DNA from 2 places in the Oceanobacter sp. 4_MG-2023 genome. Region 2 is predicted to be linked to the other one. Evidence: riboswitches for the same ligand, from Rfam matches in the RefSeq annotation. Region 2 holds a riboswitch; the other holds the start of a gene.
The links. A riboswitch is a leader RNA that binds a small molecule or an ion and turns the genes downstream of it on or off. The one in region 2 is predicted to bind cobalamin.
Positions count from the first base shown of each region.

Region 1: linked by a shared signal. The riboswitch ahead of Q8W24_RS11970 (TonB-dependent receptor) and the one ahead of Q8W24_RS10830 (ABC transporter ATP-binding protein) in region 2 are both predicted to bind cobalamin.

Region 1 covers NZ_JAUYVV010000016.1:34,001-41,028, reverse strand. The annotation lists gene Q8W24_RS11975 (hypothetical protein) at 1-795, opposite strand, end outside; gene Q8W24_RS11970 (TonB-dependent receptor) at 853-3,039, opposite strand; cobalamin riboswitch at 3,186-3,440, opposite strand; gene Q8W24_RS11965 (ketopantoate reductase family protein) at 3,539-4,474, opposite strand; gene Q8W24_RS11960 (YajQ family cyclic di-GMP-binding protein) at 4,622-5,107, shown strand; gene Q8W24_RS11955 (AmpG family muropeptide MFS transporter) at 5,107-6,540, shown strand; gene Q8W24_RS11950 (metallophosphoesterase) at 6,644-7,028, opposite strand, start outside.
Region 2 covers NZ_JAUYVV010000013.1:71,650-78,677, forward strand. The annotation lists gene cobT (nicotinate-nucleotide--dimethylbenzimidazole phosphoribosyltransferase) at 1-980, opposite strand, end outside; gene Q8W24_RS10825 (iron ABC transporter permease) at 1,009-2,031, opposite strand; gene Q8W24_RS10830 (ABC transporter ATP-binding protein) at 2,028-2,855, opposite strand; cobalamin riboswitch at 3,014-3,164, opposite strand; gene Q8W24_RS10835 (type IV pili methyl-accepting chemotaxis transducer N-terminal domain-containing protein) at 4,181-4,993, shown strand; gene Q8W24_RS10840 (AMP-binding protein) at 5,105-6,802, opposite strand.

The sequences.
Region 1 (7,028 bases), on a different contig from region 2:
GTCACCACGGGCAGCGATATACAGCTGGCCATTAAGCAGTTCCATGCTGGTGGGGTTGGTCACGGTCAGAGGAATGCCTTTCAGGCCATCGGTGCTGGTGTCGGTATCAATTTCAATAAGGGTGTCGAGGTCGTACACCACGACGTAGGCGGTGTTGTTGCCGTCATAGCCATAACGCTGGGTCAGAACAAACAGTTGGTTGTTGTCGATGGCGGCATCGACCATCCCCGGTGTGGTGCTGTAACCGCTGACGCTGTAATCGGACAAGTCGATGGTATCGACCTTGAAGTCGTCTTCGCTGCTGGCGGTGGTGTCGACTTTCCAGGCTGTTTCCGCGCCGTAGCGCATCAGCCAGCCGTATTGGTCGTCCTGATGTACCAGGGTATAGACGTTGGCGCTGCTGTCGCCATCATCATTGGTGGTGTAGGTCCATTCCGGGCTGCTGAGGCTGGCGGTGGCGTCGTAGCGGCTGATGGTATCGACGTAATATTGGCCAATCCGGTATAGCCAGTTGGCTTCGCTGGTGATGGTGTAGTTGGTGTTGGTGTCGCTGAATAATTGTTGCTGGACGCTGCGGTCGCCGGTGATATTGCCGATGGCAACATGGCCACTGCTGTAGTCGGCAGCGGTGGTTTGTACCGCATAGGCTCCTTCTGCAATGGGTTGGGCGTCGTCGTCGTCACCGGCGCAGCCACTCAGTATCAGGGTCGCAGAGAGAAGCAGTCCGGCGGTGCTGAACGGGGACAAACAGGTGCGGGATAATGTTGTTGGGTGATCAGGCAGACGGTTAGGCATAACAAAATTCCTTGGGTGTCGTTTGGCAAACTTGTTGGTTGCTGGTGATATGAATATTCAAAGCGAGTAGCTCAGGTACAGTGTCCATTCCCGGCCACGAGCCGGGCGCCCACTGAAGTCGTTAAAACTGTGATTAAACAGGTTGTTAATCCGCAGGCCAGCGTGGGTCGGCAGTAGTGACGGTCTGGATGGCACTGGCCATTGGTAGCCGTAATGGATGTTCCAGAGGCGACGTTGATCCCCGGGTACGCTGTTGTAGCGGTCGAGGTAGAGGTCGTCAGCCAGCTCGGCATGGAGATCGATACTGTGGTGCCGGGTGGTCATGGAGGATTGCCAGAGTAATCCGGCAATCAGCCGCAGGTGATAGATGCCGGGCAAGTATTTGTTATCAAAGCCAACGATATCGCTGCTGCTCTGGCTTTGGTAATGGCTGCCTGCCAGCTGCAATTGCCACATCCCCAGGCTCTCTGTTGCGGGTGCTGCGGTCACAGGGCGGTTGAGCTGACTGTGCAGCTGCCATTCCAGCCCGGCCATGGTGGCATCACTGGTATTTTCATAGCGACCAGCCCCGGTTGAGGGGTCATACACGGCGACGATGGCGTTTTCCAGTTGGCGGTGGAACAGGTTGAGGCTGAGCTGCTGGGGGCGTTGTTGCCAGTCTCCGCTCCAGCTGATGTTTAACGACAGTGTTTGGCTTTGCTCTGGTTGAAGGTCGTCGTTGCCCCGGGTCAGGCCGCGGTTGCCGAAGCGTTCATACAAACTGGGTATTCTGAGTGCCTGTTTCCAGCTTAGTTGCAGCTGGCCGTTGCCGGTATCGCTGAGCCAGTATTGTTTCAGGCTGACCAACCCGGAGGTCCAGGACTGCTGCTGATGGGTGTTGTCGCTGTCGCTGCTATCGGTAGCGCTGGTTTGCAACAGGCTGTTTTGCTGGTGGTGGCTGCTACTGAGACTGAACTGGCGTGTACTGTCGCTGTTTTGCCATTGTGCCCGACCACTCAGTTGTACTTGCCGCAGCCAGGAATATTGGTCGCAGCGGCTGCTGAGGGAGTCACAATCACCGCTGTCGCTGTCAATCAGGTAGCGGCTGCGATAGCTCTGCTGGCTTATCTTGATACTGCTGCCCAAATCCCAGGCGTGCCATTGTACCTGGCTGCCAAGTTTGGCCTCGCTGTGTTGGTAGCGATAACGGTTGTTGCTGTCGACATAACCGAATACTGCGGTTGGATCGTAAAATGCCTGACGGTTCAGCGAGTGCCAGAGTTGCCAGTGCTGACGAAAATCTTGTCCCCAGTTGCCCGACAGTTGTACGCCCAGTTGCTTGCTGTCCAGTCGGGAGCGGTTACTCGAGGAGTTGCGATAATACTGTGGCAGTTGTTTGGATTCATCTTGCCAGTACAGGCTGGCAAACAGGCCGGGTTGCTGATGTTTCAGTGTCAGGCGGTCGCGACGATAGGCGGCATTGTTGAGTGCTTGTTGTTGTCCGGCTGGTTGGCTGGTGTCTTCCGGGCTGCTCACCGGGTAGCGGTAATTGTTGTCGCTTTGTTGGTGGTCGATCAATAAATCTGTAGTGCTGTGAGGCTGAGTCCGTAACGGTTGTTGCAGATTCAGGGTCGCCGTACCGTAGCTGCCAGCCGCGGCGGATAGTTGGGTGGGCCTGCTGCTGGTATTGGATGGGCTGCGACGGGTCACGATGTTGATGGTACCGCCGATCGCTTCATCACTGATCAGGCCATTGTCGTCGGCATCGCTGCCGCTGGTCAGGACATCGACTCGCTCAATGGAAGCCAGCGGGATGGCATTAAGATCGTACTGGCCGTATTGACCTGTGGTTACGTCAACGCCATCGATCAGTAAGCGGGTTTGTTTGGCATCAGCTCCTTGCATGGAAATCAGTACCGGGTCGCCCAGCCCCCCCAGGGATTGCACCTGCAGGCCGTTGATACGGCTTAGAAATTCCCCCAGGTTCTGATAACCAGCCGCCAGGGCTTGCTGATCGTAGAGTCGGTAGCTGGTGTCTGCGGCGGGTTCTTGATGGCCATAGACAACCAGCTCATCATCGGCGACCGGCGTATCGTCTGTATCATCGTTGTGTGCCGGGGTTACCGAATCGGCAAAACTGGCAGGCGCGGACAATAACAGGCTCAACATCAGGCTCGACAGCAATGATGGTGTCCTTGCCTGTTGGAGGTGGCAAGACAACGGCTTGCGAAAGGCATAACACCAGAAGGGCAAACGTAATGTCATGGAAGTCCTGAGTACCGGGTCAGAATATAACGGCAAGAGCAGGGGGAGCAGACCAGGCAAGCAATCATTGCTTCCGAAGATGGCGGAAGACATCGCCGGGGCGGCGATTGGCGATTGGCACAAATCCCTCCCGCTGCCCTCCGCAACGTCGGTTGATAAAAACAGGCCGGTATCCGGGCTGACGACCTGAGCAGATGCTGCTCGTTCATAACGCCTTCCCACCGGTGCCTGCTGGCTGGCTCGGCAGTGGCTGGTGTCCTGTATGGGCAGGAACCTGTTATTGAATGGGTCGATCACCGTTGCGGGGGCAGCGCCGGTTTATGTTTTTACATCACCGGTCTTCCCGTTTAACCCGAGGCTGAATGATTCAGCCCATGGGCACCTGATTCTGGGCGCAGAGTAGCGGTGGTAATAGCAGGCGTCAAGAATTGCAAAGTAAAATCGTCGAGTCCGGCGCCGTCTGTGGCTGTGGTTTGCCTGTAAGCAGGGAAGGGCGTCCCTAGGTGGGGAGGCCGCTGCGGATATTAAGCTGATCCATTAATGCCCGGGTTAAGGGCAAATCGATTTTTGCCGCGCTGGCCTGGGCCAAGAGATAGCCACAAATATGATCCAGCTCGGTTGGGCGGTTGGCCAGTACGTCTTGCAGGCTGGATGAGCGGTTATCCGCCGTCGATAGGGCAATCTGTGTTACCCGCTCTGGCAGTTGATCTGGTAATGGCCAGCCTTGATGTTGATACAGCTGTTCTATTTCGATGGCCAACGAGTGTAACGGCGCACGGTATTCAGGGTTGCTGATTAATGCGCCATTGAGGCAGCGGTAGCAGGCGGTCAGGGGATTGATCACTGCGTTAATTGCCAGCTTTTGTCGTTGCCGTGTAAGAATATCCGAGACAACCTGGGTATGAGGCAAGTGGCTGGTGATCTGTCGCGGTAATCCATTTGCCTGTGCCGAAGGCAGACCAATCCAGACATCACCCAGTCCGGCATATATGACGCTGTTGTTTTCCAGGCGGTAAGCGCCGTCGGTGGAGATGCCGTGCCAGAGCTCGCAGCTCTGCCCTTGTTCTTTGAGCCAGTGAGCGACTTGTTCATGCTGGCCCATACCGTTTTGTAGCAGCAAAATGCGGTCAACCTGATGCAGTTTGCTGGCATAAGGTAACAGGGCATCCAGGGTGTCACCGGCTTTGGTGGTGATCATCAGCCAGTCCAGCCGCTGATGGTTCCATGGTGGCAGTGACAGGGTCAGGGTCTCTGGCCATTCAGGATGACTCGCACGAATATCTGGCCCGTATTGCAGGGTACGTTCCAACGGCGGGGTGGCCATTGTCGGGGATTGTGGTGAGCGGCCAAGCACATAAAGACGGTGCTGACGCCAGTAGCTGGCCATGACGGTGCCAATGGCACCCAGGCCAAGCAGGCCGATGGATAATGTCATGGCAGGATTATAAGTCGCTTGATGAGCTGGAGCCAGAGCGGGCGGATGACTTTTGCTTTTCAGTGCTGACAGAGGTATACAGTCCGGCTTATTGCCATGCTTATGACTGTATATATTTATTGACAGGTTATTGACAGGAGAAGCCCAATGCCATCGTTTGATGTCGTTTCCGAAGTGGATAAACACGAAGCCCAGAATGCCGTTGATCAGGCCAATCGGGAATTGTCCACTCGGTTTGATTTTAAAGGGGTTAATGCCAGCTTTGAGTTAAAAGATTTTGCTGTCACCTTGACGGCTAATGAGGAATTCCAGATCGAGCAGATGAAACCCATGCTGGAAAGCTCTTTGATCAAGCGCAAGATCAAGGTCAGTTGTCTGGAATATGGCGATCTGGCCGGTGCAGGCAAGCAGGTCAAAATGATCGCAACCTTGCGTCAGGGTATCGACAAGGACCTGGCTCGTAAAATGGTCAAGATTGTCAAAGACAGCAAATTAAAAGTGCAGGCATCGATTCAGGGAGAGATGGTGCGGGTACAAGGTAAGGCGCGAGATGATTTGCAAGCGGTGATGGCGCTGTTTCGTAATGACGATTCCATCGAGATGCCGCTGGCGTTCAAGAATTTCAAAGACTGATGTCTGACCGTAAGGTAACGGATCACTCTTCTGTTCAATCCAGCCTGGATTCTGCCACGACTTCGACGTCTTTTTTCGGCTGGTGGCGTGATGCCCGGAAAATTTACACCCGTAAGCCGGTACTGGCGATTGCCTTGTTGGGTTTTGGTGCCGGGCTGCCATTTTTGTTGGTGTTTTCGACCCTGACAGCCTGGTTGCGGGATGCGGAAGTGGAGCGCACGACCATCGGCTTTTTTGCCTGGATCGGTATGACCTACTCGATCAAGGTATTCTGGGCACCGGTCGTGGATCGCGTCAGTATCCCCTTGCTGAGCCGTTGGCTTGGGCAGCGACGCAGCTGGATTCTGGTTGGGCAGGCAGGGATTGCCAGCGGTTTGTTGTGGATGAGCCTGCTCGACCCGCATACGGATTTATGGTGGATTGCGGCCTCTGCTCTCCTGGTGGCGTTTGCCTCTTCGACCCAGGATGTGGCGCTGGATGCGTACCGGATTGAAGCGGTTGACGATGAGTATCAGGGTGCCATGTCGGCCAGTTATATTTTTGGCTATCGGGTGGCCTTGCTGTTTTCCGGAGCCGGAGCCTTGTATTTGGCGGACTGGTACAGCTGGAGCTGGTCTTATATCGGTATGGCAGCGTTGATGCTGGTGGGGATTGCCGCCACGTTTTGGTGCGACGAACCCAACCACCTGGATGCAGAGCAACGTGGCCGCATGGACGCTGAGTTGATCGATCGTTTGATCGGGCGTCCTATGCATCTGATGCAACGTCCAGCCTGGCAGCGCTGGCTGCTGGGGGCGGTGATTTGCCCGTTGCTGGAGTTCTTCCAGCGTAATGGCTGGTTTGCGTTGCTGATTCTGTCGTTTATCGCCGTTTTTCGTTTGAGTGATATCACCATGGGGGTGATGGCCAATCCGTTTTATCTGGATATGGGGTACAGCAAATCAGACATTGCCCGCATCGCCAAAATTTTTGGTTTTGTGATGACGGTGGTCGGGTCGGGTGTCTGTGGTGTTATGGTTGTCAAATGGGGCATGTACCGGCCCTTGCTGCTAGGTGCAATCCTGGTAGCGAGTACTAACCTGTTGTTTGCTGTGATGGCCATGACCTGGGATGGCAGTCGCCCGCCACTCAGTTGGCTGGCAGTAGTCATCAGTGCTGATAATCTCAGCGGAGGGATTGCCAGCACCGCCTTCGTGGCTTACCTCTCCAGCCTGGCAAACAAGAGTTATACCGCAACGCAATATGCCTTGTTCAGTTCGCTGATGACCTTGCCGGGCAAGTTTATCAGTGGCTTTTCGGGCTGGGTTGTTGATGGCTGGGGTTACAGTGACTTTTTTATTATCGCCGCTGCATTGGGGATTCCTGCGGTTTTGCTGGTGCTGGTATTGATGAAACAGCAGCCGGAAGCGCGTAACAAATCACTTCCAGGCTGAGTGCTGGGTACGGTGTCTGTGGGTCTGTGGGTCTGTGGGTCTGTGGGTCTGTGGGTCTGTGGGTCTGTGAGTCTGTGAGTCTGTGGCTTCGAGCGCTTCGGACTTACAGCTCCTTGATAATAAAATCCTTACCTTGATAAACCCCTGGTTCAATGTATATCCGGTTGCCCAGGTGCAGCTCGCCATCACTGATGTTATGGCCATGAATAACCACATCAATGCCGTCAATGACGTGCTCAGAACGCTGCTGGAATTGTGTGCGTGACCAGATAGTCCGTAGTGCTTCATCGGCATCCAGCTGTTCCAGATCATCCCAGTGGGTGAAGGGATATTCAGCATGAATAATGCCGTAACGAGTGCCAGACTTTCCTGAGACCTCGATTGCCAGAGGCAGCTGTTCGATCGTCTCAAACCAGGCTGGCCAGTCATTTGGGGAGGTCTGGGCGATCCAGTCGCCACCGTGAGTCAGCCAGGTCATGCGATGTTCG
Region 2 (7,028 bases):
GCGGCGCCGGTGCCTTCGCCCAGTCGCAGCCCAAGATCCAGCAAGGGGTTGGCTTCCAGGGCCTGCAGCGCCAAACGATGTGCCGGTTCCGCAGAATGATGGCAGAACACCATATAGTCCCGACAGCCGGGTTCCATCCGACAGGCCAGCAGCGCTGCAACCGTGACAATAAAGCCATCCACCAGAATGACCGTCCGTTGCGCCGCCGCCGCCAGTATGGCTCCAACGATCTGGACGATTTCAAAACCACCCACTTCCTGCAATGCAACCGCCGGACTGGCATCGGCATACGCTGCCCGAACCCGCTGCACACCCCGGCCCACCAGTTCACTCTTGAGCAACAGCTGATCATCATTAATGCCCGTCCCCCGGCCAATGACTTGCTCGACTGCCAGGTTTTCTGCCAGTGCCAGTAACGCAGAGGCGGAGCTGGTATTCCCAATACCCATCTCACCCAGCCCCAGCACATTACTGCCTTGGGCAATCACCTCGCGGGCCACGTCTGCACCCAGGTATAACGCGCGCTGGTACTGCTCTGCCGTCATGGCTGGCTGGGCCGAAAAATCGGCACTACCCGGGCCAACCCGACGCCGTAACAGTGACCGATGATCAGCGTCCAGCGGCTGAATCACTCCGGCATCAATCACTTGCAAGGCCATATCACTGGATTGACAAAAGCAGTTGATAGCCGCCCCACCAGCCAGAAAATTCAGCACCATTTGTCTGGTGACAGCCTGAGGGGCAATACTGACGGGATGACGAGCAATACCATGGTCAGCAGCAAACACCAGCATGGTTGGCCGGGTGATCCGGATTTCCTCGTCGCCGCCATCCAGTTGTTGGATCTGGGCCAGTTGGGCGGCCAGTACTTCCAACGCCCCCAACGCCCCCGGAGGTTTGGTTTTCTGATCAATCCGTTGTTGTATCTGCGCCTGACCAGCCTGTCCGAGTGCTGGAATATCAAAAGAAACCGTATGCATAAATAAACGAAACTCCAGTCAGCTCTGATCAGGCCAGCCGCTGACGCATAACCAACAGAAAAAAGACGCTGCCCAAAGCAGAGGTAATAATACCGATGGGAATTTCTTGGCTGGCAACTGCCGAACGGGCAATCACATCCACCCAAACCAGAAAGGTACTGCCGAGCAACAAACAGCCTGCGATCAGCGTTCGGGTCGTAACGCCCAGCCAGCGTCGCACAATATGGGGAATCATCAGGCCAACAAAACCGATACCACCACAATACGCCACGACTGCAGCGGTCAAGGCAGCACAGATCACCAGTGCCAGCGCCCGTAGGCGTACGGCATCCACTCCCAGCGTGCGAGCGTTGTCATCCCCCAGCAACATGGCATCAAAATGACGCCCAAGCAGCAGCAGTACACCACTGCTGACCAACACCACAGGGAACAACAGCCATAATTGACTGCTTTCAACCCGCCCCAGGCTGCCCATCAGCCAGAACAGCACCTTGTTGGCAGCAAAAGGCTCACCGATAAACAGAATAAAATGGGTGAGTGAACCCAGCATCAACGAAATCGCCACCCCGCCCAACAACAACTGCTCGGAACTGCGGGCGAACGAAGTAATAGCCAGAACCTGAACCAGCATCACCGCAAACAAGGCACCACCAAACGCGGCCAACGGCAAGGCCGTGCCGACCGGCAACCAACCCAGCAGCCAGGCCAGCAACGGCTGCTGTGACAGCATCGTACCCATCAACACGGTGACCACACTGGCCCCCAAGCCGGCACCGGCGACTACACCAAACAGATAAGGATCGGCAAGGCCGTTACGGGTTACGTTCTGTAATGAGGCACCGGCAATGGCCAATCCAGCACCAACCAATATGCCTGCAGCAACCCGCGGCAACCGCAGGTCAGTAAAGATCAATTGGTCCAGAGGATCGACCGGCAAACCGGCGAGACAACGCCAAACGGTATTAAAAGGCAGGTCGGCAGACCCAAAAAACAACGCCGCCAACGGCGACAACAACGCCACCGCGATCAGGATTATCCAGCGATATCTCATATGGCTTGATCCTGCTCCGTCGGTGCGACGGTCTGAGCCATCGGTGCTGGTGGTGAAAAATCGACCCGCAACGCTCCGGCATCGTGACGTACCGCACAAGGCAAACGAAATACCTGCTGCAAACGCTCAGGCTCCAATACCTGCGACGGTGTGCCATAAGCCACTTGTTCGCCATGATCCAATAACAACAACTGGTCGCAGTAATGTGCCGACAGATTAAGATCGTGCAAACTCATCACCACGGTCAGGCCGTTATCCCGAGCCAATTGCCCCAGCAAAGCCAGCACATCGTGCTGGTAATACACATCCAGATGATTGACCGGTTCATCGAGCACAATCAGTTCTGCCCGTTGCACCAGTGCCCGGGCAATCAAGCCGCGCTGCTGTTCACCACCAGACAAAGAGGCAAACACCTGATCGGCTTTTGTCGCCAGACCAACACGATCTAACGCTTGTTCGATACATTGGTCGTCCTCCTGGGTCTGTCGCCCCAACCAGGACTGATGCGGCAATAATCCCATGCGTACCATTTGCCGCAGGCTGAGCGCAAACACCGTATCATTAAGCTGATGCACAACAGCAATCCGCCGCGCCCGTTGACTCAAGCGGTAATCCGCGACCAATTGGTCACGCCAGCACACAGTACCGGCGCCAGACAACTGACCGGACAACGCCAGCAGCAAACTGGTTTTGCCCGCCCCGTTAGGGCCCAGCACGCCCAGTACCGAGCCACGCTTTAACGCAAAAGAGATCTGTTTCAGAATCGGCTGTTGATCAATCGTGAGCACCAGCTTATTGACCGCCAGACCGGAACAACCAACCATGGAGATATCCGACAAAAGTAAGCCGTACGAAGCAAGACCATCAACACCGTGCCGACATGTGCATCCACAGGGAAAGGAGATGGTTCGTGTCTTCCCGCACGAACAAAATTCAAGAGACTGAATCATTCATTCACCCGTGCACGACGTTAGTCGAGACAGGGCAGAGAACCATTCCAGGGAGGTATCTGACTTTTCCTGGCCCATCACGGCCACAGAATTACAGTTGCGGGTACAGTTCCGGACTCACACCGGATTCCCAATTACGTTAAGCCGCCAGAGCAGCCCAACACCTGTTTGATAGCGCCGGACTATATCAGCAAAGCAAAAACCATACGATAGCGAATCGATTCAGGGGTTCAGCCAGTTACCATCCACTTGCAGCATCACCTGTCATCACCTGCCACAGCGTTACCGCTCATTATGGCGATGCGCGTCACATCGCCTCACAGCAGTCAACACTGACATTTCATGACGCAACCGGTCATCCCGCCTTGCTTCGCCACAAACAGTCCGCGCCAATCACGGCAGGATTTCCCTGCCTTCTCAGTACAGCAACAGAAAACACCCACATCGAGACAACACCAACCAAAAAGGCGTCTTATTCTTATTATAATTCTTACTCTGTTAATTTCGATGCTGTATAAAACAGCCGGAAAAACCTGAAAATATGACAAAAACATATAAAAATTATTAAGTTTTAATTAAAAAACAAACAGTTGAAGCTTCTTTACAGCTACTGGTAGCAGAAAAATACCACATCACCCAAAGATAATTACAAAATCAGACCCAGCACTCATTTCGTGCAAAATTAAGCCGACTGGTGAATAATTCCACTATCCTTGTAAGCAGCAAAGGTTCTTTTGGGCATCGATACATCGCCGCTGGCAAGGTGGTTTCTGACAAGAAATCCATTGCCCAACAAGAGACACAACAAGTATCAAAATACAGTAAAGATATGTAAAACAAGGCATTACATCCATCCTGAGAAACAACAGGGATATTCCAGCGTCTCAGGTGCATGTAACAATCCAGGCCTACTCATCCTGATGTAAAGTGATATTTTGCACCAGGGTCGGTCATGTAATAGACAAAAAATCAGACCTATACCGCCATGTTGCGATAGAAGGCAGGCCACAAAAAAAGTTAACGTTCGAAATGACCTCAGATGAAATCATTCATTGACTCAGGCCTTCGATAAGATCATTTTTTGCTGCATTGTAGAGCAATCAAACCACCTGACTGTTATTTCTCCAGGTTGGCAAACGCCAGCCCTCCTGGTAGTCAAGACCAAACGGCACATGAAGAGAATTCGCGGAGGAATTCAAATGCTTCTGATCTTCATTGTTGTGTTGATCTGGTTTTTCTGGATCAAACGACCTAAAAAGAACAACTACACCGCTAACAGAGCCAATAGTGTTGTGGCTATAACAGGCAGTCTGATCATGCTTAGCCAGAGGATGATGAAAGATCATCTGATGCTTGGCGCAGGGGTGAGTACTCGTTCGGCCCACAGCCAGCGCGATGTGAGCGTCATGCTGTTTAACCAGCGCCTGGAACAACTGAAAAAAGAAGATCACGACGAAGCGATGCAGAAGCTGTTGGCCAACACGCAGGCCATTTGGGATATCCACCAACCCCAGATTCTGGCACAGCCAGACCTCAATCTGGTTGGCAACCTGATGCAAGATAATGACCGCTTGCTCGCCCTCTGTGATGATATTGCCCGCAGCAAGGCAGAACATGAAGGCGATAACATCGCCAAAATGGCCTACCTCGCAGGCAGACAGCGTATGCTATCCCAGCGAATTGCCAGAAACTGTGTGGCTATTTACTGGGGCTATGACAACGACTGGATCCATTACGATCTCGACGCCACCATTGCGCTGTTTGATCACACCCTGCGTGAGTTGATGCATTCCCGTCTGACCACGCCACAACTGGCGGCATCGCTGGAAGCCGCTGCATCCTTCTGGATGGCATCCAAAGCGACGTTCAAACTGTTTCAGGACAGTGCCGACAAGCGTAAGGATGTGCCACATATTCAGGAAGTGACTGAAACATTACTGGTAAAGCTGGATAAGATCACCAGCCAGTATGAAGCGATTATTGTTGGGGAAGAACGCCCGGACCAGTCCTGAGCCAGCCGTTCTGAAGCCTCCATCGCGGCTCAGACCCGCATAAAAAAGCGGATAAGGGTTTCTCCCTTATCCGCTTTTTTAGTTAGCCATCATACCAGCCGAGTACCTTATTCAGCGGGACTGGGCAAGCTCTTCTGCTCTCAGCTCACGCCGGAGTATTTTACCAACATTGGTTTTTGGTAATTCAGTACGGAATTCCACATATTTAGGTACCTTGTAATTGGTCAGACGCTCTTTGCACCAGTGGCGCAAATCCGCCTCACTGAGTTCAGACTTCACCACAACAAAGACCTTGACGGCTTCTGAGCTTTTCAGATCCGGCACACCAATAGCAGCCACTTCCATCACCTCGGGGTGATCGGCAATAACATCTTCAACCTCGTTCGGATACACATTAAAGCCGGAGACAATAATCATGTCTTTCTTGCGATCCACAATACGCATATAGCCATCATCCTGGATCACGGCAATATCCCCAGTGCGCAGCCATTCGCGGGCAGGCAAACCATCAGTCCCTGGCAAAAATGCCTCATCGGTCGCCACTTCCCGTTTCCAGTAGCCTTTCATGACCTGTGGCCCTTTAACGCACAACTCGCCCCGTTCTCCCAACGGCAACTCATGGCCATCATCATCCACGGTGATGCAGAGGGTACTCGACACCGGCATACCAATACTGCCCAGCTGGATATGTCCTGGCGGATTAAACGACACTACCGGTGACGTTTCTGTCATGCCGTAACCCTCGGCAATATCATTACCGGTGACTTTTTTCCATTGTTCGGCAGCGGTTGTGGTCAACGCCATGCCACCGGAGATCGTCAATTTAAGGCCAGAAAAATCCAGTTGCCGGAATTTTTCCTGATTACACATGGCCACAAACAGGGTATTCAAGCCCACAAACGCTGAAAACCGGTGCTGCTGCAGGGTTTTGACAAACCCTGGAATATCTCTGGGGTTAGGAATCAGCAAAGAACAGTTCCCGGTTTCAAGCAGCACCATACAATGCACCGTAAAGGCGTAAATATGGTACAGCGGTAGCGGTGCTACCACCCTCTCCACCCCTTCATCCAATGCCATCACAAACAAGCCATGACACTGCAACATATTGGCGATCAGGTTTCGGTGCGTCAGCATCGCACCTTTGGCCACCCCGGTGGTACCGCCGGTGTATTGCAGCACCGCCACATCATTGCCGGCAGACGGATACGGCTGACAAGGGCGCTTTGCACCTTTCGCCAGGGCCGCCCGCAATGTCACCGCACCGGGCAAATGATAGTCCGGCACCTGTTTCTTGACGTACTTCACCATGCCATTGATCAGCATCCGTTTTAACCCTGGATGCAAATCGGCCACCTCCGTGACAATAACGTGCTGGATCCCCGTATCACTGAGTATCTTTTCGGCCTTGTCGGCCATATTAGCCAGCACCACCAGCGCCTTGGCTCCAGAGTCGTTGAACTGGTGCTCCATTTCCCGCTCGGTGTAGAGTGGATTGGTGTTCACAACCACCAGCCCTGCCCGCATGGCACCAAAAACCACAATGGGGTACTGCAAAATATTTGGCAATTGAATGGCAATACGTTCACCAGGCTGCAAACCCAGCTCATGCTGCAGATAGCTGGCAAATTGTGCACTCAATACATCCAAGTCCTGGTAGCTCAGCGTATGTCCCAGGCACATAAAAGCAGGACGATCAGCAAATTTTTTCACAAAGCGATCAAACAGCTCGATGACTGAATTGTATTTATCGGCATCAATCGTGCCTGGATAATTTTCCGGATAGCGTTCCTGGAAGAACTGCTCGTTCATACCGCCCCCTTACACCCCAACATTGGTTATTCTTATACGTCGTTGTCTGCTCGTTTATTTCGCGATAACGCTCAGAATGCGGAGCGCGTCATAAACAATTAGTGAGTCAGAATCTGGAATTGTAACCATCTTTTGAATTTCAGGCAAAAAACTGTTTCCCAAATCAATGCCAAATTACCGATTCGATACCGTTCTGGCCCGTGGATAGTACAATATAGACAACCTG